DNA from 4 places in the Pseudoduganella sp. SL102 genome. Region 4 is predicted to be linked to each of the others. Evidence: predicted binding sites of a transcription regulator. Region 4 holds the regulator's gene; each other region holds the start of a gene.
The links. Region 4 encodes FNR, which switches genes on or off when oxygen is low (the NO sensors DNR and NnrR bind a similar motif). Its sites were predicted from a motif close to TTGATNNNNATCAA; they were not measured.
Positions count from the first base shown of each region.

Region 1: OU994_RS21235 (FliM/FliN family flagellar motor switch protein) is a predicted target of FNR. The motif match lies at 3,959-3,972, and genes of this name have one in related genera.
Region 2: OU994_RS29460 (KamA family radical SAM protein) is a predicted target of FNR. The motif match lies at 2,917-2,930, and genes of this name have one in related genera.
Region 3: OU994_RS25460 (cation-translocating P-type ATPase) is a predicted target of FNR. The motif match lies at 1,910-1,923, and genes of this name have one in related genera.

Region 1 is NZ_CP115554.1:5,032,708-5,038,045, reverse strand. Features, by position in the region: gene fliH (flagellar assembly protein FliH) at 1-335, opposite strand, end outside; gene OU994_RS21250 (flagellar motor switch protein FliG) at 332-1,378, opposite strand; gene fliF (flagellar basal-body MS-ring/collar protein FliF) at 1,362-3,110, opposite strand; gene OU994_RS21240 (flagellar hook-basal body complex protein FliE) at 3,168-3,527, opposite strand; gene OU994_RS21235 (FliM/FliN family flagellar motor switch protein) at 4,073-4,945, shown strand; gene OU994_RS21230 (FliM/FliN family flagellar motor switch protein) at 4,948-5,322, shown strand.
Region 2 is NZ_CP115554.1:6,951,881-6,957,218, reverse strand. Features, by position in the region: gene OU994_RS29475 (DNA-3-methyladenine glycosylase) at 50-628, shown strand; gene OU994_RS29470 (methyl-accepting chemotaxis protein) at 655-2,334, opposite strand; gene OU994_RS29465 (cache domain-containing protein) at 2,440-2,901, opposite strand; gene OU994_RS29460 (KamA family radical SAM protein) at 3,097-4,491, shown strand; gene OU994_RS29455 (MFS transporter) at 4,494-5,338, shown strand, end outside.
Region 3 is NZ_CP115554.1:6,014,592-6,019,929, reverse strand. Features, by position in the region: gene OU994_RS25470 (FecR family protein) at 1-810, shown strand, start outside; gene OU994_RS25475 (filamentous hemagglutinin N-terminal domain-containing protein) at 1-32, shown strand, start outside; gene OU994_RS25465 (IS1595 family transposase) at 948-1,901, opposite strand; gene OU994_RS25460 (cation-translocating P-type ATPase) at 2,061-4,328, shown strand; gene cueR (Cu(I)-responsive transcriptional regulator) at 4,334-4,735, shown strand; gene OU994_RS25450 (glutathione S-transferase) at 4,802-5,338, shown strand, end outside.
Region 4 is NZ_CP115554.1:329,115-334,452, reverse strand. Features, by position in the region: gene OU994_RS01425 (response regulator) at 1-2,989, opposite strand, end outside; gene fnr (fumarate/nitrate reduction transcriptional regulator Fnr) at 3,184-3,942, shown strand; gene OU994_RS01415 (FixH family protein) at 4,135-4,641, opposite strand; gene ccoG (cytochrome c oxidase accessory protein CcoG) at 4,652-5,338, opposite strand, start outside.

The DNA of each region.
Region 1 (5,338 bases), 2.7 Mb from region 4:
TCCTTGCGCTGCGCGGCGCGATAGTCGCTGCGCAGTTTCTTCAGGCTTTTCAGCATCGCATCGATGGGGCGGGCCAGGTCGTCCATCGCCACCGCGGTCTCGGCGCGGCCTTCCTCGCGGCCCTGGGCGATGCCCTGCACGCGGCCGGCTTCGAAACCTTCTTCCTGGCCGCGCTGCAGCCCGATCTCGTAGCCGTCGCGCTGGCCCTGTTCGAATCCCTCGCTGATCGATGCCTGCCATGCGGCAGGATCGGGCGTTGCCGTGCCGTCACCACGCGCCGCGGGCGGCGTGTGGTGCGACAGCGGCGGGAAGCGATAAGGGCGGAATTGCTTCATTCGACCACCGTCTCGGCGAACAGCTGTACCTCGACTTCGCCGGCATCGGCCAGGGCCTTGACGGTGGCCATGATTTCCGAGCGGGCCGCCTCGATGCGCGACATCGGCACCGGGCCGGCGCGGCGCATCATGTCCTCGAATGCCTGTGCCTGGCGCTTCGGCATGGTCTTCAGCACGGCGTCGCGGATCGACGGCTCGGCGCCCTTCAGGGCGATCGACCATTGTTCCAGCGGCACTTCCTCGATGAGGCGGGTCAGCACCGCTTCGGTCTGCGTCGCCAGGATCAGGAAGTCGTACATCGACAGTTCGATCTGCTCGACGATCGACGGATCGTGCGCACGCAGCAGTTCCACGACCTGCGCGCGGTTGCCCGGCAGGCGGTTCAGGATCTCGGCCACCTGCTTGACGCCTTCGATGCTGGTGCTCTGCATGTCGAACGAGGCCAGGCAGCGGTCCACCAGTTCATCCAGCTCGGCCAGCAGGTCGCGGTCGATCTCGTCCAGGCGTGCCAGGCTCAGCAGCACCAGGTCGCGGCCTTCGACAGGCAGGCCGTCGATGATCTGGCCGGCCAGCGCCGGCGGCAGGAAGGCCAGGAACACGGCCTGGATGCGCACGTGCTCGTTGGCGATGTAGTCGGCCAGCCACTTCGGCGAGGCCCACTGCAGGCGCGCCATCTTCGGGCGCAGTTCGTCGCCGTAGATATTGTTCAGCACGGTGTTGGCGATGTCGCCGCCCAGCGCCAGGTCCAGCGAGCGCTTCAGGTACTGGCGCGAGGCGCCGTGCACGCCGGACTGCTGGCGGTAGTCGTCGAAGAAGGTCTGGATCGCGCCCTTGACGGATTCGACCTTGATGCCGCTCATGCGCGACATGACTTGCGTGACTTCCAGCAGCTCCTCGCGGGACAGGCAGCGCAGCACGGCCGCCGCCTGTTCCTCGCCGATCGACAGCAGCACGATGGCAGCCTGCTCGACGGGGGAAAGGGTCGCACCTTCGGCAGGTGCCAGATCGTTCAGATTCGCGTTCATGTTATTGAGCTCGGCCATTTTTCTGCATCCACTGTTTGACGACTTCCGCAACACGCTCCGGCTCTTTCTCGGCCAGAACCTTCAGGTGATCGACCATCACGTCGACCGGCGAACCGGCGGGCGGCAGGTCGTAGTTCTCCAGCAGCGGCTGGACGGCGATCGCGCCGGCTTCGCCTGCCGGGATCACGGCGCCGCCAGCCAGGTCCGCGGCCAGGGCGGCCGGGGCGGTGCTGCCTGCCGGCAGTGCTTCCACCGTGCCCGGCAGCACATTCGCTTCGCCGGCCCGGCGTTCGCCGCCGGTGCGGGTGCCGATCGCGGTCGGTACCGGGGCGGCCGGTGCCAGGCTGTTCGTCAGCAGTTTCAGCAGCGGACGCAGGATCAGGAAGTAACCCAGCAGCGCGGCCAGCGCGTAGCTGATCCAGCCACCGATGTCGACGATGTTGTCGCGTTCTTCCCACCACTGCACCGGCGCCGCCTTGGCCGGGAAGCGCATCGCCGACACCACCAGCGTATCGCCACGCTCGTCATTGATGCCCAGGCCGTTGCGCAGCACCTTGTCGATATTGCTCAGCTCGGCGGCGCTCCAGCCCGTTTTCGGGTCGGCGGCGGCGGACTGGGCCAGCACGATCGCCACGTTCTGGCGTTCCAGGCGGCCACGGGCACGTTTCGTCTGCACGATACTGCGATCGTAGGCGTACTGGCGCGTGGTTGCATTCTTGCGGGCCGAGCCATCCGGCTGCTGGGCCGGGGCACCGTCGGCGCCTGGCGCTGCCGGAGCGGCTTCAGCCGGCGGGCGGTTCGACAGCGTGCCCGGCACACCCATCACCATGCGGTTGCGGTCCTGCTCTTCGCGCATCGCTTCGCTGGTGACCTTCGGCGCTTCGCCGAACTTCTCGACCGTTTCCTCGACCTTGTCGTTGTCCACCGTGGCGGTGACGCTGACCTTGAAGTTGTCGTCGCCGACGATCGGGCCCAGCAGGCCGCGGATGTTGTTCTTGATACCGTCCTGGATGTTCTTCTGGCCTTCGTTGCCGGCGGCGTTCGCGTCGAATCCGTCGGACAGGTCGACATGCGAGCTCAGCAGGTTGCCGGCCTGGTCCACCAGGCTGACGCGGGTCGGGTCCAGGCTGGCGACCGAACCGGCCACCATGTTGACCACGGCGGCGATGTGTTCCGGCGACAGCGTGCGGCCCGGCTTCAGGCCGATCACGACGGCGGCGGACGACTTTTCACCGTCCGACGACACGAACGAGGTCGACTTGGCGATCGACAGGTGGACCCGGGCCGAGGCGATCGCATCGAGCGTCATGATGCTTTGCGACAGTTCGCCTTCCAGGCCGCGGCGGAAGCGCACGTCCTGCACGAACTGCGACACGCCCAGCGGATCGTTCTTGTCCATCAGCTCCAGGCCTGCCGGCAGCTGCGCGGTCACGCCTTTCGACGCCAGCAGCATGCGCACCTTGCCCAGTTCCGATTCCGGCACCAGCACCTGGCCGCTGTCCGGGTGGATGCGGTAGGCGATCTGCTCGGCATCGAGCACGGTCATCATGTCGGCCGCGACGACTTTTTCGCGGGCGCCGAAGACGGCCTTGTAGCCGGACTGGTCCTTCCAGAGGAACATCAGCACGATGGCGGTCACGCCGACAGCCAGCATCAGCATCGGGTACAGGTTCTTGACGAGGGCAGGGGGCATGGCGGTGGCGCCATTGCCGCGCCAGCGCCCATAAGCGGACTTAAGGGTGTTGATCACGTCGGGTCTTTCGCGGTGAAGGGTACTGCGGAGAAAGGTGTGGCTGGCGGCGACTGCTTACAGCGGCAGCTTGATGAGCTCGTCGACGGCGCCCATCACTTTGTTGCGAACTTGCATCAGCATCGAGAACGAGAGGCTGGCTTCCTGGCTGGCCATCATGGCGCCTACCAGGTCGTCGCTGCGGCCGGCGTCGACATCGGCCATTTTTTCACCCGCAGCCTTGTCGGCCGCGTTCACGCTGGAGACAGCGCTCATCATTGCGTCGGCGAAACCGCCGGATTGCCCGGCATGGGCGCCGGACTGTGCGTCGAACTGCATGGCCGGCGCAATCGCGCCCGCCTGGCTGGCGAGGTCGGAAGCGGCATTGGTGAGTGCCGCCAGGTCCGCCTTGATCATGCCGCCGATATCATTTGCCATCTGCCATCTCCACTTGAATACAACGTTGAACTTCGTCCTACCGCCGGGGGGGCCGGGGGGACAGCAAGAATTGCTACACATCATCAATTCTTGCTGCCGACTTGCTTGTGGGTATCGGTCGCCAGCGCTGCAACTTGATACTCACAAAGAAAAACTTCCGATTTTCTCGCTCCGCGTTGGCGGAATTAAAAAGCATGGCCGTTTTAAATGGGTCACTCGGTCGTTATTGGCCAGGAACGTTTAGTTGCGCTGCGTTGTTTCTCATGTAAGAAACTTGAAATCGTGGCAAAACTCGTTAAAAATCATGCACTAAGCATCAACCTGATTAACTGCCGCTAATTGCTGAGTAGCAGCATTAATTGACGCCCGACAGAAAGAAGCTTACCGCGTGGCAACAACGCTGTAAAGGCCCATTTCAATCGTGCGCGGTATTGATGCGTGGCAATACGCAACGAATTCGGTTATGCTACGTGCCCTGCACGGACCCTTCGTGGTGTTCGCGCGCATTTGCGCTACGATGTGGCGTGCAGAGGGAAAACAAGACCATGACCACGCTGACCACCACCGCACCGCACCAGGTACTGGATCCGAGCCTGCTGGGCCGCCCGGTTCACCGCCTGCCGCACTTCGCTGCCCAGTTGCGCGACGACCTCGCCGCCGCCCTGCGCCAGCCCGCGAGCCGCCGCTACTGGGGCGCGGCCGAGGTCGAGCAGGTGGGCTTTTCGCAATTGACAGGCAGCGAGCCGCGCACCCGCTGGCAGTACTTCGCCGCGGGCAGTGGCGTGATCGCCTTCGCGATCGAACGGGTGCTCCTGCTGGCCGTGCTGGACCAGCGCTACGGCTCGGCCAAGGCCGGCGCGCCGGCGCCGGCCGCCGACCCGGGCCAAGTGCGCGTGACGGCCACCGAAGAACGGCTGGGCGTTGCGTTGGGGCAACAGCTAGCGCATGTGGTGGGTTCGCGCATCGCCGCCAGCCTGCCCGGCGGCCAGCCGCTGGCCGCGCCGCTGCCGCCCGCCGCGCCCGCCGCCGGCGGCCAGCCGGGCAAGGGCACGTGGCTCATCACGATGAATGTGCGCGCCGGGGAACTGTCAGGCAGGGTATGGTTTGCACTGGATAAGCATTTGATATCGGACGTGCTGCATGGCCTGGCGCCGCAGCGTGAAACAGGCCGGGGCGCCGGCGGACAAGCTCCGAAGCCGGCGGTGCCGCTGGCGCAGCGGCTGCAGGTGACGCTGGCCGGGCAGCTGGTCAGCAAGGAAGTCACGCTGGGCGCGCTGTTCGACCTGCGGATCGGCGACGTGATTCCGGTCAGCCTGGACAGGGCAGACGTGATGCTCGAGGATTCGCGGCTGTACACGGCCGCGGTGACCGAGCACAAGGGAAAACTGTGCCTGACCTCTTTTGAAGACATCGAATGACCATGATGAACGAAAACGGAAACAACGACGCGCTGCTCGACGACACCGAAGAGATGATCATCGAACCGGTGCCCAGCCCGATGGCCGGTGACTTCACCCAGGCGCCGCTCGCGCCGCGCCGCGACCTGCCGCAAATGATGCGCAAGATCCCCGTGACGCTGACCCTGGAAGTGGGATCGGCGCGCATTTCCCTGCAGGACCTGATGAACATCGGCCCGGACAGCGTGGTGGAACTGGACGCGCTGGCCGGCGAGCCGCTGGTCATCAAGGTGAACGGCACCGCGATCGGGCGTGCCGAAGTGGTGGTGGCGGGCGAGAACTACGGCCTGAAGGTGATCGACCTGGACGGGCTCAATCTCGACATGATGACCTCATGATGCGCGCCGGCGCGCT
Region 2 (5,338 bases), 820 kb from region 4:
AGTGCCGAGCCCGGCGCGGGCTTGCGCGGCGCGGCGCTACAATCTCCGCATGACGACTTTTCTTGCTGGAATTGACTTCAATGCACCATCGCACGAGGTGGCGCGGCTGCTGATCGGGGTGACCGTGCTGGTCGATGGCGTGGGCGGCCGGATCGTCGAAACCGAAGCCTACGACCGCGAAGATCCCGCTTCCCACACCTATAACGGGCCGACCGAACGCAACGCCGCGATGTTCGGTCCGCCGGCGCATGCCTATGTGTACCGCTCGTACGGTATCCACTGGTGCCTCAACTTCGTGTGCCGGGAAGAGGGCCATGGCGCCGGTGTGCTGATCCGCGCGATCGAACCCTTGCACGGGATCGAGACGATGGCGGCGCGCCGCGGCTTGCAGGATCCGCGGCTGCTGGCTTCCGGTCCCGGCCGGGTCTGCCAGGCGCTGGGCATCACGCGCGAGCACAACGGCAAGCCGCTGGCGCTGCCGCCGTTCCACCTGCTGCCGCGCGATGCCGAGGCGATGGCGTTGCCGGTCGCCGCCGGTCCCCGCATCGGCATCTCGAAGGCGATGGACACGCCGTGGCGCTTCGGCGTGGCCCGCTCGCCATACCTGAGCAAGCCGTTCCGCCCGTAACGCCCCAGCCGCTCGCCGTGCCCCTGTCAGCCGCGCTGCCGGTGGCGATCGCTGCCGTGCACCGGCGCCTGCAGCCGCAGCCCGCGCATCGCGCTGTCCGCCGCCCGGCGTTCGTCATCGTGGGCGCTCGCGGGGAGCGCCCGGGCCGGCTGGTCGCGTGCCGCATCCAGCTCGAACACGTTCACCGCGCGCGACAGGCTGACCGCCTGTTCCTGCAGGCTTTCGGCGGCGGCGGCGGCCTGTTCGACCAGGGCCGCGTTCTGCTGCGTGACGTCGTCGATCTGGCCGACCGCCTGGTTGACCTCGGCGATGCCCTGCGCCTGTTCCGCGCTGGCCGCGCTGATGCGGCCGATGATGTGGTTCACCTGCTGCACCGATGACACGATATCGCCCATGCTGCGGCCGGCCAGGCTGACGGACGCGGCGCCGTCGTCGATCGTGGACACCGACCTGGCGATCAGTTCCTTGATTTCCTTGGCCGCCGCCGCCGAGCGGGCCGCCAGCGTGCGCACCTCGCTGGCCACCACGGCGAAGCCGCGCCCCTGCTCGCCTGCCCGGGCCGCCTCCACGGCCGCGTTCAGCGCCAGGATATTGGTCTGGAACGAGATGCTGTCGATCACGCCGGTGATTTCCACGATCTTGCGAGAGCTGGAGCGGATCGATTCCATCGTCGTCACGGCCTGCGACACGGCATCGCCGCCTTTTTCCGCCATCGAGGTGGCGGTGGCCGCCAGCCGGCACGCTTCGCGGGCATTCTCGGCGTTCTGGCGCACGGCCGTCGTCAGGCTGGCCATCGCGCTGGCCGTTTCCTCCAGCGAGCCGGCCTGCTGCTCGGTTCGGCTGGACAGGTCCAGGTTGCCCACCGCGATTTCATGGGAAGCGGTACCGATCGACTGCACCGCGCCGCGTATCGTGCGCAAGGTCTGGTTCAGGTTGGCGATGCTCTGGTCCAGCACGCGCGCCGTTTCCGCGATCTCGTCGCGGCCGGCATTCGGCTTGGCGGAGGTGAGCCGGCCCGCGGCCAGGCTGCGCACCACGTCGGCGATCGAGCGGATATCGCGCAGCAGCGCGGTGCGCACCAGCATCGATACCAGCAATGACAGCGCTACCGACAGCACGCACAAGGCCGCCATCGCGATGCCCAGCTGGCGGAACTCCGCCTTGGCCGCCGCGTGCGCCGTTTCCGACAGCGATTTTTCCAGCGCCGCCAGCCGCTGCAGGTCTTCTTCGAGCAGCACGAACTGGCGCTCCGCCTTCTGCATCGCATTGGTGGCGATCGACTGGTCCATCTGGGCCATCTCGATGGTTTCCAGCACACCCTTGCGATAGGCGATCAGCGCCTGGCTGGAGGCGTCGACCAGCTTGCGCTCTTCGGCGTCGGACACGCGCGCCAGCTGCACCAGCTGCTGTTCGATGCTGCGGTGGCGGGAGTGGATGCGGTCCGTCAGCTCGTCCAGCCGCGTTTTCGCGAAGCTGCCGTTGACCCATGCCAGCAACTGGTAGATGTTGGCATGGGCGAACTTGGCTTCGCCGGCGATGTCCGCCGTGGCCTTCAGGCGCGCGGCGCGCACCTGCACCAGGTTTTCCAGCGATGCGTTCTGGCGCACCATGCCGATCCAGGCGCAGGCCGTGATGGCCACCAGCAAGATCAGCACGACGCTGGGCGCCAGCAACAGTTTGGGACCGATTCGTAATTTGTTCAACATGACTGCTCCCGCCAGGGATGATGGATGAATGAAGCTTGGATGAGTGAAGCTTGGATCAATGAGGTAAAGAAAGGATGCGTGGCGCGCGACCCGTGGGCGGCGTCTTTATTTCTTGTAGATGCCGGCTTCCAGCACCACGTCGCCGACGCGCAGGATGTACGTCGTCTTCGGTTCGATCTTGCCGCTGACCGGGTTCTTGTACATGTAGTCGACCCAGCCCTTGCCATCCCTGGCGGCCAGCTGGATGATCTCGCGGCGATACACCTTGCCGCTGGCGTCCGGCACGTCGGTCAGGTTCTTGCCGACGATCGACGGGTTGATCGGATGGGCGATCACGATGCCCGTGTTGATGTCGCGCATGTCCACATACAGCTCGCCCTGCACGAATTCCGGGTCCTTGGCGGCCAGCTTCTTCATCAGCGCTTCCTTGCCGCTGGCCTTCATGAATGCGGCGCCGCGTTCGGCCATGGCGATCGCATCCTTCTCGGTCGGCTGGGCGGCGAAGACGAAGGCGCTGACACTGGCAAATGCGAGGTAGGCCATGCTGCGGATCAGTACTTGTTTCATGGGGAGCTCCCGTGGTTGGTTAAGGTCAAACCATTGTGCGCCGATGCTGCCGGCGAGAAATTGCGCTAGCGCAAGGTGTCAGAAAACGCGACGAAGATTTTCCGTGCGGATATTGATTTACTGCAACATGATCAGTTGGGGCATGTCTACGATGTGGTTTCCTTTAACCCGGAGCAATCAAACGGAGCACCCACAATGACGACCGATTTCGCCCCGCAAAAATTCAAGCCCTACACCCGCCAGAGCATCCGCCAGGCCCGCCAGTGGCAATGGCTGCCGCCGGACCAGCAGGAAGCCGTGCAGGTGGTCTCACACGTGCTGCCGTTCCGCACCAACGAATATGTGATGGAGAACCTGATCGACTGGGCCAACGTCCCGGACGATCCCATCTACCGCCTGGTGTTCCCGCACCGCGACATGCTGCCGGTGGACGAGTACCGCCAGCTGCGCGACCTCGTGATGGTGAAGCAGGACGACGCAGCGATCGCCGCGCTGGTCCACAAGATCCGCATGCGCATGAACCCGCACCCGGCCGGCCAGATGACGCACAATGTGCCGCGCGTGAACGACCACGTGCTGAAGGGACTGCAGCACAAGTACAAGGAAACCGTGCTGTTCTTCCCCAGCGCGGGCCAGACCTGCCATGCCTACTGCACCTTCTGCTTCCGCTGGCCGCAGTTCGTCGGCATGGACGACATGAAATTCGATGCCCGGGAAACCACGGAACTGGTGTCGTACCTGAAGGCGCACGAGGAAGTGACGGACGTGCTGATCACCGGCGGCGACCCGATGGTCATGAATACCCGCTCGCTGGCCGAATTCATCGAGCCGCTGCTGGCGCCGGACATGGCGCATATCCAGAACATCCGCATCGGCACGAAATCCGTGGCGTACTGGCCACAGCGCTTCGTCACCGACAAGGATGCGGACGACCTGCTGCGCCTGTTCGAGAAGGTGGTGGCGAGCGGCAAGAACCTGGCGATCATGGGGCACTACAACCACGCCGTGGAACTGCGCCAGGACATCGCCCAGAAAGCCGTCAAGCGCATCGTCGGCACCGGCGCCACGCTGCGCATGCAGGGTCCGCTGATCCGCCACATCAACGAAGATCCGCACAGCTGGGCCGAACTGTGGCGCACCGGCGTGCGCCTGGGCGCGATCCCGTACTACATGTTCGTGGAGCGCGACACCGGGCCGAGCGAATACTTCCAGCTGCCGCTGGCACGCGCGCACGAGATCTTCCAGCAGGCTTACCAGATGGTCTCCGGCCTGGCGCGCACGGTGCGCGGCCCGTCGATGAGCGCCTTCCCCGGCAAGGTCGCGATCGATGGCGTGGTGACCATCAACGGCGAAAAGCTGTTCGCGCTGCAGTTCCTGCAGGCGCGCAATCCGGACTGGGTGAAGAAGCCCTTCTTCGCCAAGTACGACGAGAACGCCACCTGGCTCGATCACTTGAAGCCCGCCTTCGGCAAGGAGAAATTCTTCTTCGAGACCGACGACGCGCCGCAGGCGCTGCACGTGCCGCCGCAGCGCAAGGTGATCCCGATCACCAGCGCGCGCTCGTGCACCTCGCAGGGCAACGCCGCCTGACCATGGCCGCACCCGCGTCCGTATCCGCGCCTGATCTCCATCCCGCGCCCGCCTGCACGGCGCCGATGGCCCGCGTGCCTGGCGCGCGGCTGTCCGGGCCGGCCATGCTGTGTCTCGCGCTCCTGCCTTTCGCGCTGGGGCATTACCTGTCCTGCCTGTTGCGCACGGTGAACGCGGTGCTGGCGCCGCAGCTGGTGGACACGGCGGCGCTGACGCCGGGCGACATGGGACTGCTCACCAGCGCCTACTTCCTGGCGTTCGCGCTGGCCCAGTTGCCGGTCGGGGTCGCGCTGGACCGCTTCGGGCCGCGCCGGGTGCAGGTGCCGATGCTGCTGCTGGCCGCCGCGGGCACGTTCGCCTTCGCGTCCGGCACCGGCTTCGCGCAGCTGCTGGCGGCGCGCACGGTGATGGGGCTCGGCCTGGCCGGCTGCTTCATGGCCACGGTGAAGGCGATCGCCATGTGGGTCGCGCCGGAACGCATGCCGTCGGTGCAGGGCTACCTGATCGCCGCCGGCGGCCTGGGCGCGGCCTCGTCCACGCTGCCGGTCACCCTGTTCCTGCAGCACGCGGACTGGCGCGCGCTGTTCATCATATTGGCGCTGTGCTGCGTGGGCGTGGCGCTGCTGGTGCTGCTGCTGGCGCCCGCGCAGCCGGCCGCGCCGCGGCAGCCCTTCGGCATGGCGGACCTCGCCGAGGTGTTCCGCCACCCGGCATTCCGCGAGACAGCGTCGCTGGTGCTGGTGCCGCACGCGGTGTTCTTCGGCATCCAGGGCTTGTGGATCGGGCGCTGGCTGACGGACGCGGGGCGGTGCTCCGAACAGGACGTGGCATGGCTGCTGTCCATCGG
Region 3 (5,338 bases), 1.8 Mb from region 4:
ACAAACCCGTGGTCAAGAACTACTGCAACTGACACGGCCATCGGCCGCCGGCCCGCGCCGGCGCCGTGGTGCCTGTCGCCCTGGCATGTCCTGTGGCTGTGCCTGCTGCTGGGCTGCGCGCAGCTGGCGTGGGCGGCGCCGGTGGCCGGCGTCGTGGTGCGCCTGTCCGGCCCGCTGCTGGCGAAGAAGGCCAACGGCGCCGTGAAGATCCTCGCGCTGAAATCCGAGGTCGAGAACGGCGACACGCTGGTGACGGAAAAGAACACCTACGCGATGGTGAAAGTCATCGACAACAGTGAAATCACGCTGCGCCCCGGCTCCACGATGACGATCGAGAACTTCAGCTTCGCGGCCGAGCGCCCGGAAGGCGACGCGGCGACGTTCAATCTCGTCAAGGGCGGGCTGCGCTCGGTCACCGGCCTGCTGGGCAAGCGCAGCAAGGAAAAGTTCGAGATGAAGACGCCGGCCGCCACGATCGGCATCCGCGGCACCACGTTCATCGCCGAATTCGTTGCGCCACCGGATGGCGCCGCGCCCGCGTTGCCGTCCGGCGCCCAACCCGCGCGTCCACCGGGCCTGTACGTGCAGGTACTCGACGGCATGATCTTCGTCGCCAACGGTGCCGGCGGCGCCGCTTTCAACGCCGGCCAGTTCGGCTACGTGCCGGGCATTACCCGGCCGCCGCAGCTGCTGCCGGCCAATCCCGGCATCCAGTTCACGCCGCCGGTCAAGTTCAACAGCCCGATCGGCCCGGGCGACAGCGGGCCCGGCAGCGCGGCGCCGAACAGCGTCGACTGCGAGGTGCGCTGAGCCTGCCGTTGCGCTGAGCCTGTCCTTGCGCTGAGCCTGTCGTGGGGGCAAGCGAAAGGCGCTGTTCGCGTTAAGTAGCCTTGCCGTTGATCACGGGACTTTCTTGGATGCCGGGCGCGACAAAAGAGCCGACGATCCTAGGCTTGCACCACGGCAACGCTTAACCATTGCCGCGGTGCCGTCAGGTCGGCGGCATCGAGCACACGTAGCCAGCCGGTGTAATTGGCCAGGTAGCGGCTCGCGACACCATTGAATCGCCGCAGCCAGGTCTTGAAGCGGCTGTGCCATCCGTTGACACCCTGGATATGGAGTGCCCCGCGTGCCCGAATGCCGGCATGCACGTTGATCGCTTCGTGCGTGATGCCGGCCTGCTTCGCAAATGCCTGGTAGGCCTTGGCGGCATCGGTCACGAGCAGCACATCGGGCGCCAGTACAGGCTTCAGGTGCTTCATCAACTGGCCGGCACTGACCGGGCCGCGGCCCGTGACGAAGTCACAGGTTTGCCGGTTGCGGTCGCGGGCAACGAGGATGCAGTCCAGCTCGCTGCTGATGCCGCGCCGGCTGGCCTTGCCGCCGCGTTTGCGTGGCGGCCGGTCCAGGTGTCGCGAGCCTTTTTGTGATTCCAGAAGGTAGGTCTCGTCGGCCTCGACGATGCCGGACAACTGCGGAAGAGGCGCCCGGAGCAACGCGGCGATGAAACGGTGGCGCCATCGAAAGCTGGTCGACTTGGCTACCGCCAAGCGCTCGGCCGCCGAGCGCACGGGGATCGACTCGATCAGGCACTGAAGATAATGCAACCACTTGTCGCGCAGCCGCAGACGGGCAAGGGGTGTGCCGGTCAAGGCGTTGAAGCTGCGCCGGCACGCCACGCAGCGATAGCGCTGCAAACCACTGGCCTGTCCACAACGGTGGGACCGCTGGCACCGGCAATGTGGACATGGTGGCTTTCCGGCGGCTTCCTCGATCAGGCGATGACACTGGCCTGGTTGCTCGACGCTGGCCAGAAAGCCCTGCAGCAACGCGACCTGATCTTCCGAGAGCTGTTGCTGCATCAACGCTTCGATCAGTACTCCAACATCCGCCGTGCCCATGTCGCCCCCTGATATACATGAAGTATCTCAACAGGAAGTCAGACCGTGATTCCGTTGGGAAGTTCCCCGAATTAGCGGGCACAGCGCCAAGCGAAATGCCTTGACCTTCCCATCATGGGATACTTGATGATGGCGACATCATGGAGCAGGAGTATCCCGATGAGCAATCAGCTTTCCCACGACGTCCGCATTGGCGGCATGAGTTGCGCGGCCTGCGTGGGCCGTGTCGAAAAGGCCCTGGCCGCCGTGCCGGGCGTACGCAGCGCCAGCGTCAACCTGGCCACCGAAACCGCCCGTGTCGAGACCGACGCGCCGCTGCCGTTCGACACGCTGTGCGCGGCCGTCGAGCACGCGGGCTATGAAGCGGGGCCGGTCGCCGCGGCGGCTGCTCCCGCCGAGCAGGCGCCGGATCGCGGCAATTTCGCGCTGCGCTGGCTGCGCGGCGCCAACGAAGGCTTGCCGGTGCTGCTGGCGGCCCTGCTGTCGCTGCCGCTGGCCGCGCCGATGCTGCTTGCCCCGCTGGGCATCGACGCGATGGCGCCGCCCTGGCTGCAATGGCTGCTGGCCACGCCCGTGCAATTCCTGTTCGGCGCGCGCTTCTACCGGGCCGGCTGGAAGGCCGTGCGGGCAGGGGCCGGCAACATGGACCTGCTGGTGGCGCTGGGCACCAGCGCGGCCTACGGGCTGTCGGTCTACCTGATGCTGGCCGGCCATGCCGCCCACCTGTACTTCGAAGCGTCTTCCGTCGTCATCACGCTGGTCTTGCGGGGGAAGTGGCTGGAAGCGCGCGACAAGCGCCAGGCCACGTCGGCGATACGCGCCCTGCGCACGCTGCGGACCGAATCGACCCGCGTGCGCCGCGATGGCATCGACAGCGACGTGCCGGTCGACACCGTGCGCCCCGGCGACCTCGTGGTGGTGCGGCCCGGCGAGCGGATCGCCATCGATGGCGAGGTGGTGGAAGGCGCCAGCGACGTCGACGAAGCGCTGGTCACCGGCGAAAGCCTGCCGGTAGCGCGCCGGCCGGGCGACCGCGTGACGGGCGGCGCGATCAATGGCGCCGGCCTGCTGCTGGTGCGCACCACGGCCACCGGCGCCGAGACCACGCTCGAGCGCATCATCCGCCTGGTCGAGGATGCCCAGGCGGCCAAGGCGCCGGTGCAGCACCTGGTGGACCGCGTCAGCGCCGTGTTCGTGCCGGTCGTGCTGGCGATCGCCGCGCTCACGCTGGCCGGCTGGTGGCTGGCGTCCGGCGACCTGGAAACAGCAACGATCAACGCGGTGGCGGTGCTGGTGATCGCCTGCCCGTGCGCGCTGGGTCTGGCGACGCCGGCGGCGATCATGGCCGGCACCGGCGTGGCGGCCCGCCACGGCATCCTGATCAAGGATGCCCAGGCGCTGGAAACCGCGCACGGCGTCACCACGGTGGTCTTCGACAAGACCGGCACGCTGACGCAGGGCCGCCCCGTGCTTGCCGCGTTGCGCGCGCATGGCATCGCGGAACCGGACTTGCTGGCGCTGGCCGCCGCGCTGCAGCGTGGCAGCGAACATTCGCTGGCCCGCGCCGTGCTCGATGCGGCCCTGGAGCGCGCGGCGGACCTGCCGGCGGTCCCCGCGGCGCAGGCGGTGACGGCGTGGCCCGGGCGTGGCCTGGCGGCGGCGGTGGACGGGCGCGACCTCGTGCTGGGCAGTACCCGGCTCATGGAGGAACGCCATGTCGACCTGGCGCCGCTGCTGGCCGAGGCGCATGCGCTGGAACGCTCCGGCCATACCGTGTCCTGGCTGGCCGATGCGGGCGGGCGGCAGTTGCTGGGCCTCCTCGCGTTCAACGATCCGCCGAAGGCCACCGCGCAGGCGGCGGTGGCGCGGCTGCATGCGCAGGGCATCGCCACCTCGATGCTGACCGGAGATAACGCCGGCAGCGCGCAAGCCGTGGCCGCGGCGGTGGGGATCGGCGGCGTGGCGGCAAACCTGCTGCCGGCCGACAAGACCGCGCACATCGCGGAACTGAAAGCGCAAGGTGCGCGGGTGGCGATGGTGGGCGACGGCATCAACGATGCCCCCGCGCTGGCGGCGGCGGACGTGGGCATCGCCATGTCTACCGGCACCGACGTGGCGATGGAGGCGGCCGGCATCACGCTGATGCGGGGCGATCCGGCGCTGGTGGCCGATGCGCTCGACATCTCGCGGCGCACCTTCGCCAAGATCCGCCAGAACCTGTTCTGGGCCTTCGTCTACAACCTGGCCGGGATTCCCCTGGCGGCGCTGGGCATGCTGAGCCCCGTGATGGCGGGTGCGGCGATGGCGCTGTCGTCGGTCAGCGTGGTCACCAATGCGCTGCTGCTCAATCGTTGGCAACCCGCGCGCTGGCAACCCGGGCGCTGGCAACCGCAGCGCGGGGACTCTCGCCATCGGAAGCAGGAGTAAAAGGCATGAATATCGGGCAGGCAGCCGCCGCCTCGGGCGTCACGGCGAAGATGATCCGCTACTATGAAAGCATCGGCCTGGTGCCGGCGGCGCAGCGCACGGAGAGCGGCTACCGCGTGTACGGCGACAGGGAAATCCACACGCTGCGTTTCATCCGCCGCGCGCGCAAGCTGGGTTTTTCCCTGGAACGCATCGCCGGCCTGCTGTCGCTGTGGCAGGATGGCAGCCGCGCCAGCGGCGACGTGAAACGCATCGCCCTGGACCACGTGGCCGAACTGGAAGAGCGCATCCGCGAACTGACGGAAATGCGCGACACGATCGCCACGCTGGCCGCCTGCTGTCATGGCGACGAGCGGCCCGATTGCCCGATCCTGCGCGGCATCGCGGCCGGGACCGAAGCGGCGTAGCGTCACGATGGCGCCGTACTCTGCCGCGCCGGGCTAGAATCGCCGCCAACCGACCAAGGAGGCGCTGTGGAACCCTATACCCTGTATTACTGGCCCACCATCCAGGGCCGCGGCGAGTTCGTGCGGCTGGCACTGGAAGAAGCCGGCATCGACTACCGCGACGTGGCGCGCGGCGCGAAAGGCATGCCGCAGGTGAACGCGTCGCTCGACTTCCGCTGCGAGCCGCTGGCCGCTTTCGCGCCGCCCGTGCTGCGCGCCGGCGAACTGCTGATCGGGCAGACCACCAACATCCTGCTGTTCCTCGGTGCCCGCCATGGCCTGGCGCCGCGCACCGAGAAGGGCCGGCTGTGGTGCAACCAGCTGCAGCTGACGATCGCCGACATCGTGGCCGAGGCGCACGACTCGCACCACCCGATCTCGGTGAACAGCTATTACGAGGACCAGAAGAAGGAAGCGCGCGCCCGTTCGAAGGACTTTCGCGCGGAACGGATCCCGAAGTTCCTGGGCTATTTCGAGAGCGTGCTGGCGGCGAATCCGGCGCGCGGCAATTTCGCTGTCGGCGCGCGGCTGACCTACGTGGACCTGTCGCTGTTCCAGCTGCTC
Region 4 (5,338 bases):
TCGCCCCCAGCACCCCGATGGCGCCGCGCAGCGCATGGAAGGTATTCGCCGCCGCCTGTACGTCCCCGGCCGCGAGCGCGCGGTCCGCTTCGTCGGCCGGCGTCATGCCGCCTTCCAGGGCGCTTTCCACCATCCTGCGCATCAGCGCCCGGCCTTTCGGATCGCGGCCCATCACGCGCCCCAGGCTGTCCATGCTGAACACGGGTTCGCCCCCTTGCGCCGCGGCTGGCTCCAGCGGGCCAGCCGCCTTGGCCGCCGGCGGTGGCGCTTCGGCCTGCCTGCGCCGCGCCGGCAGGTGCCGCTCGATCACCATCATCATCTCGTCGACGACGACCGGCTTGGCAATGAAGTCGGTGATACCGGCCGCCATGCAGCGTTCCCGCTCGGAGGCCAGCACGCCGGCCGTCATTGCGATCACCGGCAGGCGCAGGGCCAGTTCCGAGCGGATCGCGGCGGTCGCCGAAAAGCCGTCCAGCACGGGCATCTGCATGTCCATCAGCACGATGTCGTAGCGCTGCGCGTCGATGCGCAGCACATCCAGGGCTTGCTGGCCGTCGCCGGCCACGTCCAGCGTGGCGCCGGCATGTTCCAGGATGCCGCGCGCCACGGCCTGGTTCAGCGGATTGTCTTCCACCAGCAGGAAGTGCACGCCTTGCAGGCGGTTCGCATGGCCCTGGGCGTTGGCGGACACCAGTTCGCCGCCGCCGCCCTTTGCCGCCAGGGCCTGGTGCAGCGCGTCGAACAGCGTGGAACTGGTGATCGGCTTGACCAGTACCGCATCGGCTTCCGCGCTTCTTGAAATCTGTTCCAGGCGCTCGCGCGCGAAGGCATTGAGCATCACCACGATCGGCTGCCGGTGCCCGTCGGCCTCGCGCCGGATCGCCGCGGCGGGGGCATTCCCGTCCGGGCCGCTCATGTGCCAGTCGGCCAGCACCACGTCGTATGGCCGGCCGGTGCGCATGCGGAACGTGAACATCGCCAGCGCGGCACTGCCGGAATCGACCAGGTCCGCTTCCCACCCCCAGGTGCGGATCAGGCGGCCGATCAGGTTGCGGCTGGTGGCATTGTCGTCCGCCACCAGCACGGCGAGATGGCCGGCGGCCGGCTTGCGCGGTGCTTCCGGCCGCGGCAGCACGCCGAATGGCAGCGTGAACCAGAAGCGGCTGCCCTTGCCCGGTTCGCTTTCGACATGGATTTCCCCGCCCATCAGTTCGATCAGCCGGCGCGTGATCGCCAGTCCCAGTCCGGTGCCGCCGAAGCGGCGCGTGATGCTTTCATCGGCCTGTGTAAACGCCTGGAACAGGTGCGACAGCTGTTCCGGGTTCATGCCCATGCCCGTGTCGCGCACTTCGAAGCCCAGCACCGCGCCGGCCTCCCCGCCGCCGTGCTCCACCAGGCTCACCTCGACCACGACCTCGCCGTGCGCGGTGAACTTGATCGCGTTGCCGGCCAGGTTCACCAGTACCTGCTGCAGCCGCAGCGCATCGCCCCGCAGCAGCCGCGGCACCTCGGGGTCGACCACGATGGCCAGCTCCAGTTCCTTGTCGCCGGCGTTCATCGTCATCGTCGTCGCCAAGGTGCTCATCGATTCGTCCAGGTCGAATTCGACGGGCGACAGTTCCATCCGCTGCGCCTCGATCTTGGAAAAATCCAGCACGTCGTTCAGGATGCCCAGCAGCGAATCGCCGGCGGTGCGGATCATGTGCAGGTACTTGCGCTGCTGCGGCGCCAGGTCGGTGTTCTGCAGCAGTTGCGCCATGCCCAGCACCGCATTCATCGGCGTGCGGATCTCATGGCTCATGTTGGCCACGAAATCGCTCTTGGCGCGGTTGGCCGCCTCGGCCCGGTCGCGCGCCCGTTCCAGCTCGGCGGCGCGGGTTTCCAGCTCCTCCATCAGGTCGCGGGCGTGGGCATCGGCCGCCTCGCGTTCGCGCATCAGGTCGTTGAACGCCCCGGTCAGCTCGCCGATCTCGTCGCGCGACGTGACCGGCAGCGGGGCGAAGTGCCCCGGCGTGCCGCGCAAGGTGCCGATCGCATCGCGCAGCCGCATCAGCGGCGACATCAGCCGCAGCGTGATCCAGGTGATGACGGCCGCGGTGACGAGCGAGGCCAGCGTGCCCCATAGCGCAAGCCGCACCAGCAGGTCGTCGAACGGCTCGAACGCTTCCTCGGCAGGCAGGTTGGCGATCAGGATCCACGGTACCGTCTTCAGGCGCTTGTAGCTGAGCAGCGCGCGCACGCCGCGGCCATCGGTGCTGATCGTGGTGCCTTCGAACCCGCCGCGGATCGCCAGCACGGTGGCGGCATAGCCTTCCTGGCCGCGTGGCTTCAGCAGGCGGGCCGGGTCGGGGTGCACCACGTAGACCGATGGTTCGTAGCCGGTGACGATGTAGTAATAACCGGTGCGGCCCACCTTGGCCGTGCGCAGGTGGCCCAGCAGGTTGTTCTTGTACAGGCGCAGCACGCCGATCAGCACGCAGGCCACCTCGCCGTCCTCGCTGAGCACGGGGGCGACCATCTGCACGACAGGTTGCCGGTTCGCCCTGCCGATCACCGGTTCGGCGATCAGGGGCGCCTTTTCCTGCATGACCCGCTGGAAGTACGCGCGGTCCGTGACGCTGACGCCGGGGCGGCCCGGCAGCGCGGGGATGTCGGCCACGATCGTGCCGGCCGGGCTGACGACGATGATGTCATCGAACAGGCGAAGGACGGCGCGGTAGTCGTAGTGGGCGCGCAGCGCGGGCGGGTCGGCACAGATGTCGCCGGGCTGCCAGCGTGCCGATTCGGCAACGATGTCGCGCAGCAGCGTCATCTTTTCATCCACCTCGAGCGCGGTGCGCGCGATCAGCGCATCCTGCTGGGCAAACAGCACGCGCGTGAAATCCTCCTGCATGCGCCGGGCCTGCAGCACGGTGACCAGCGCGATCATCACGATGCACGTGACGGTCGTCGCCAGCGCGACTTTCGCCTTGATACCAAGCGGACGCATTGTCTCCCCCCGCCCCGATGTTGTCGGGACACTATGCGCCGCTTCCCCGCTGGCGCACTGTGCGGAAGGGCACGCAAGCTGCAAGTTGCGCGGTTGCCCGGACAGCGGGATCAAGCCGGGATCGAGGCGGGATCGGGGCGGGATCAAGTACACTGGAGGTCAACCGACAATGGACGATGACATCGGACCCGACAATGATGCATGAGCTGCCATCCCTGACCCTGCCCGGCGCCACGATCGAGATCCTCAAGGCACGCTGCTCGACCTGCAGCATGCACCAGCTGTGCCTGCCGATGGGGCTGGACATGGGCGACATGGACAAGCTGGACAAGATCATCGGGCGCCGCCGCAAGGTGCAGAAGGGCGAGAACCTGTTCCGTATCGGCGAGCCGTTTACGAACCTGTACGCGATCCGGCTCGGCCATTTCAAGACTTACCAGATCAACGCCAACGGCGAAGAACAGGTGACGGGTTTCCAGATGGGCGGCGAACTGCTGGGCATGGACGCCATCAGCACCGACAGGCACTATTGCAGCGCGCTGGCGCTGGAAGACAGCGAGGTCTGCGAGATCCCCTTCGCCAGCCTGGAACAGCTGCTGGTGGACATGCCCACGCTGCTGCGCCATTTCCACCGCATGATGAGCCAGGAAATCACGCGCGAGCAAAGCGTGATGCTATTGCTGGGCAATATGCAGGCAACCCAGCGCTTCGCCGCCTTCCTCGTCAACCTGGCTTCGCGCTACGAGGCGCGCGGCTACTCGAGCACCGAATTCCAGCTGCGCATGTCGCGCGAGGATATCGGCAACTACCTGGGGCTGACGATCGAGAGTATCAGCCGGCTGTTGAACAAGTTCAAGAAGCAGGGTTTGCTGATGGTGGCGAACCGGGAGGTCAAGGTGCTCGACCTGCCGCGGTTGAAGGCGATCACGGCGGGGACCGAGACCTGCGCGTGATGCCGCTTAGATAAGCCCACCCCAAGTGCAAATGCCGGGGTCAGACCCGGCGGGTCTGACCCCAGTCCTTCGCCTTTGGGGTGAATGCATGCGCTTTCATGTGTCGGGTAACGCTTAACTTAGCGGCATTGGTATCTGACACTGGTGTCCGCCGGCCAACGGTTGCAGCTTGATGCAGCAGCGGCGCCTGCTTCATTGCAAAGCTGCCACCGTCACCTCCCGCTCCACCGGCCACTGCCACTGCCCCTCCAGGCGCCAGGTGCGCCGTTCGTCTTCCACCAGCACGGTCCAGCGGCTGCGTTCGAGCAGCGGCAACGGCACGGCGAAGCTGCCGCCGGCATCGGGCCGCACCAGCAGCCGCAAGTCCTTTTCCGGCTGGGTGGCATGCGCCAGGTGCAGCTGCAAGGGACCGGGCAGCGGCGCGCTGGCCGATAGCCGGCCGTGCAATACCCCGTGCGCGGCATCGTAGCGCAGGGCGGCGGCGGCATGCAGCGCGGCGGCAGTGCGGTCGCGCCGCAAATCCTGGTTGATCGCCTTGCCCCGCTTGTAGTAGTCGCCCACCACCAGCGCGTCCTGCTGCGCGAAGGCCAGCCAGCCCGTATAGAAGCCGGCCACCAGCACGGCGGCCGGGCCAGCCATCAGGAGCCAAGGCCAGCGCTCGCGGTACCAGGGCGTGGCGGACATCGTCATCGGTTGCATGGTCATCTCCTCAGCGCGGCACGATGAAGACCGCGGGTTCTTCGACGGCCAGGCGCGCATCGTCCAGCGCCGTCAGCGTGAATGTGATCGAGTGCGAGCCGGTCTTGCCCGCGCCCCGCAGTGCCTCCCCTGGCGCGCGCACCCGCACCGGCACGGCACGCGTTTCGGTGCCGGCCAGTGCCACCACGTCGTCCGTCGCCAGCGCCAGGCCGGGCAATCCGTCGGCAGCGATCCGGTAGCGGTGCGGCTGCTCCGAGGTGTTCATGATCTGCAGCCGGTACACGTTCTCGATCGCGCCGCCATCCACTTCGCGCCCCATCGAACCGCGGTCGCGGATCACGTCCATCTTCAGCGGCGTGCGGGTGGCCAGCGCGAAGCCGACCGCCAGCGTGATGGCCAGCAGCGCCGCGCCGTACGCGAGCACGCGCGGGCGCAGTGCCCGCTGGCGGATCTGTGCCGGCGTCAGGATCGCGGTCATGGCCCGGTCGGTGCTGTAGCGAATCAGGCCGCGCGGCTGGCCGACCTTGTCCATTACGTTGTTACACGCGTCCACGCAGGCGGCGCAGCCGATGCATTCGTACTGCAGGCCGTTGCGGATGTCGATGCCGGCCGGGCAGACCTGCACGCACATCGTGCAATCGATGCAGGCGCCGCCCGTGGCCTTCTTGCTGCGCGGTTCACCGCGCCCCGTGTCGTA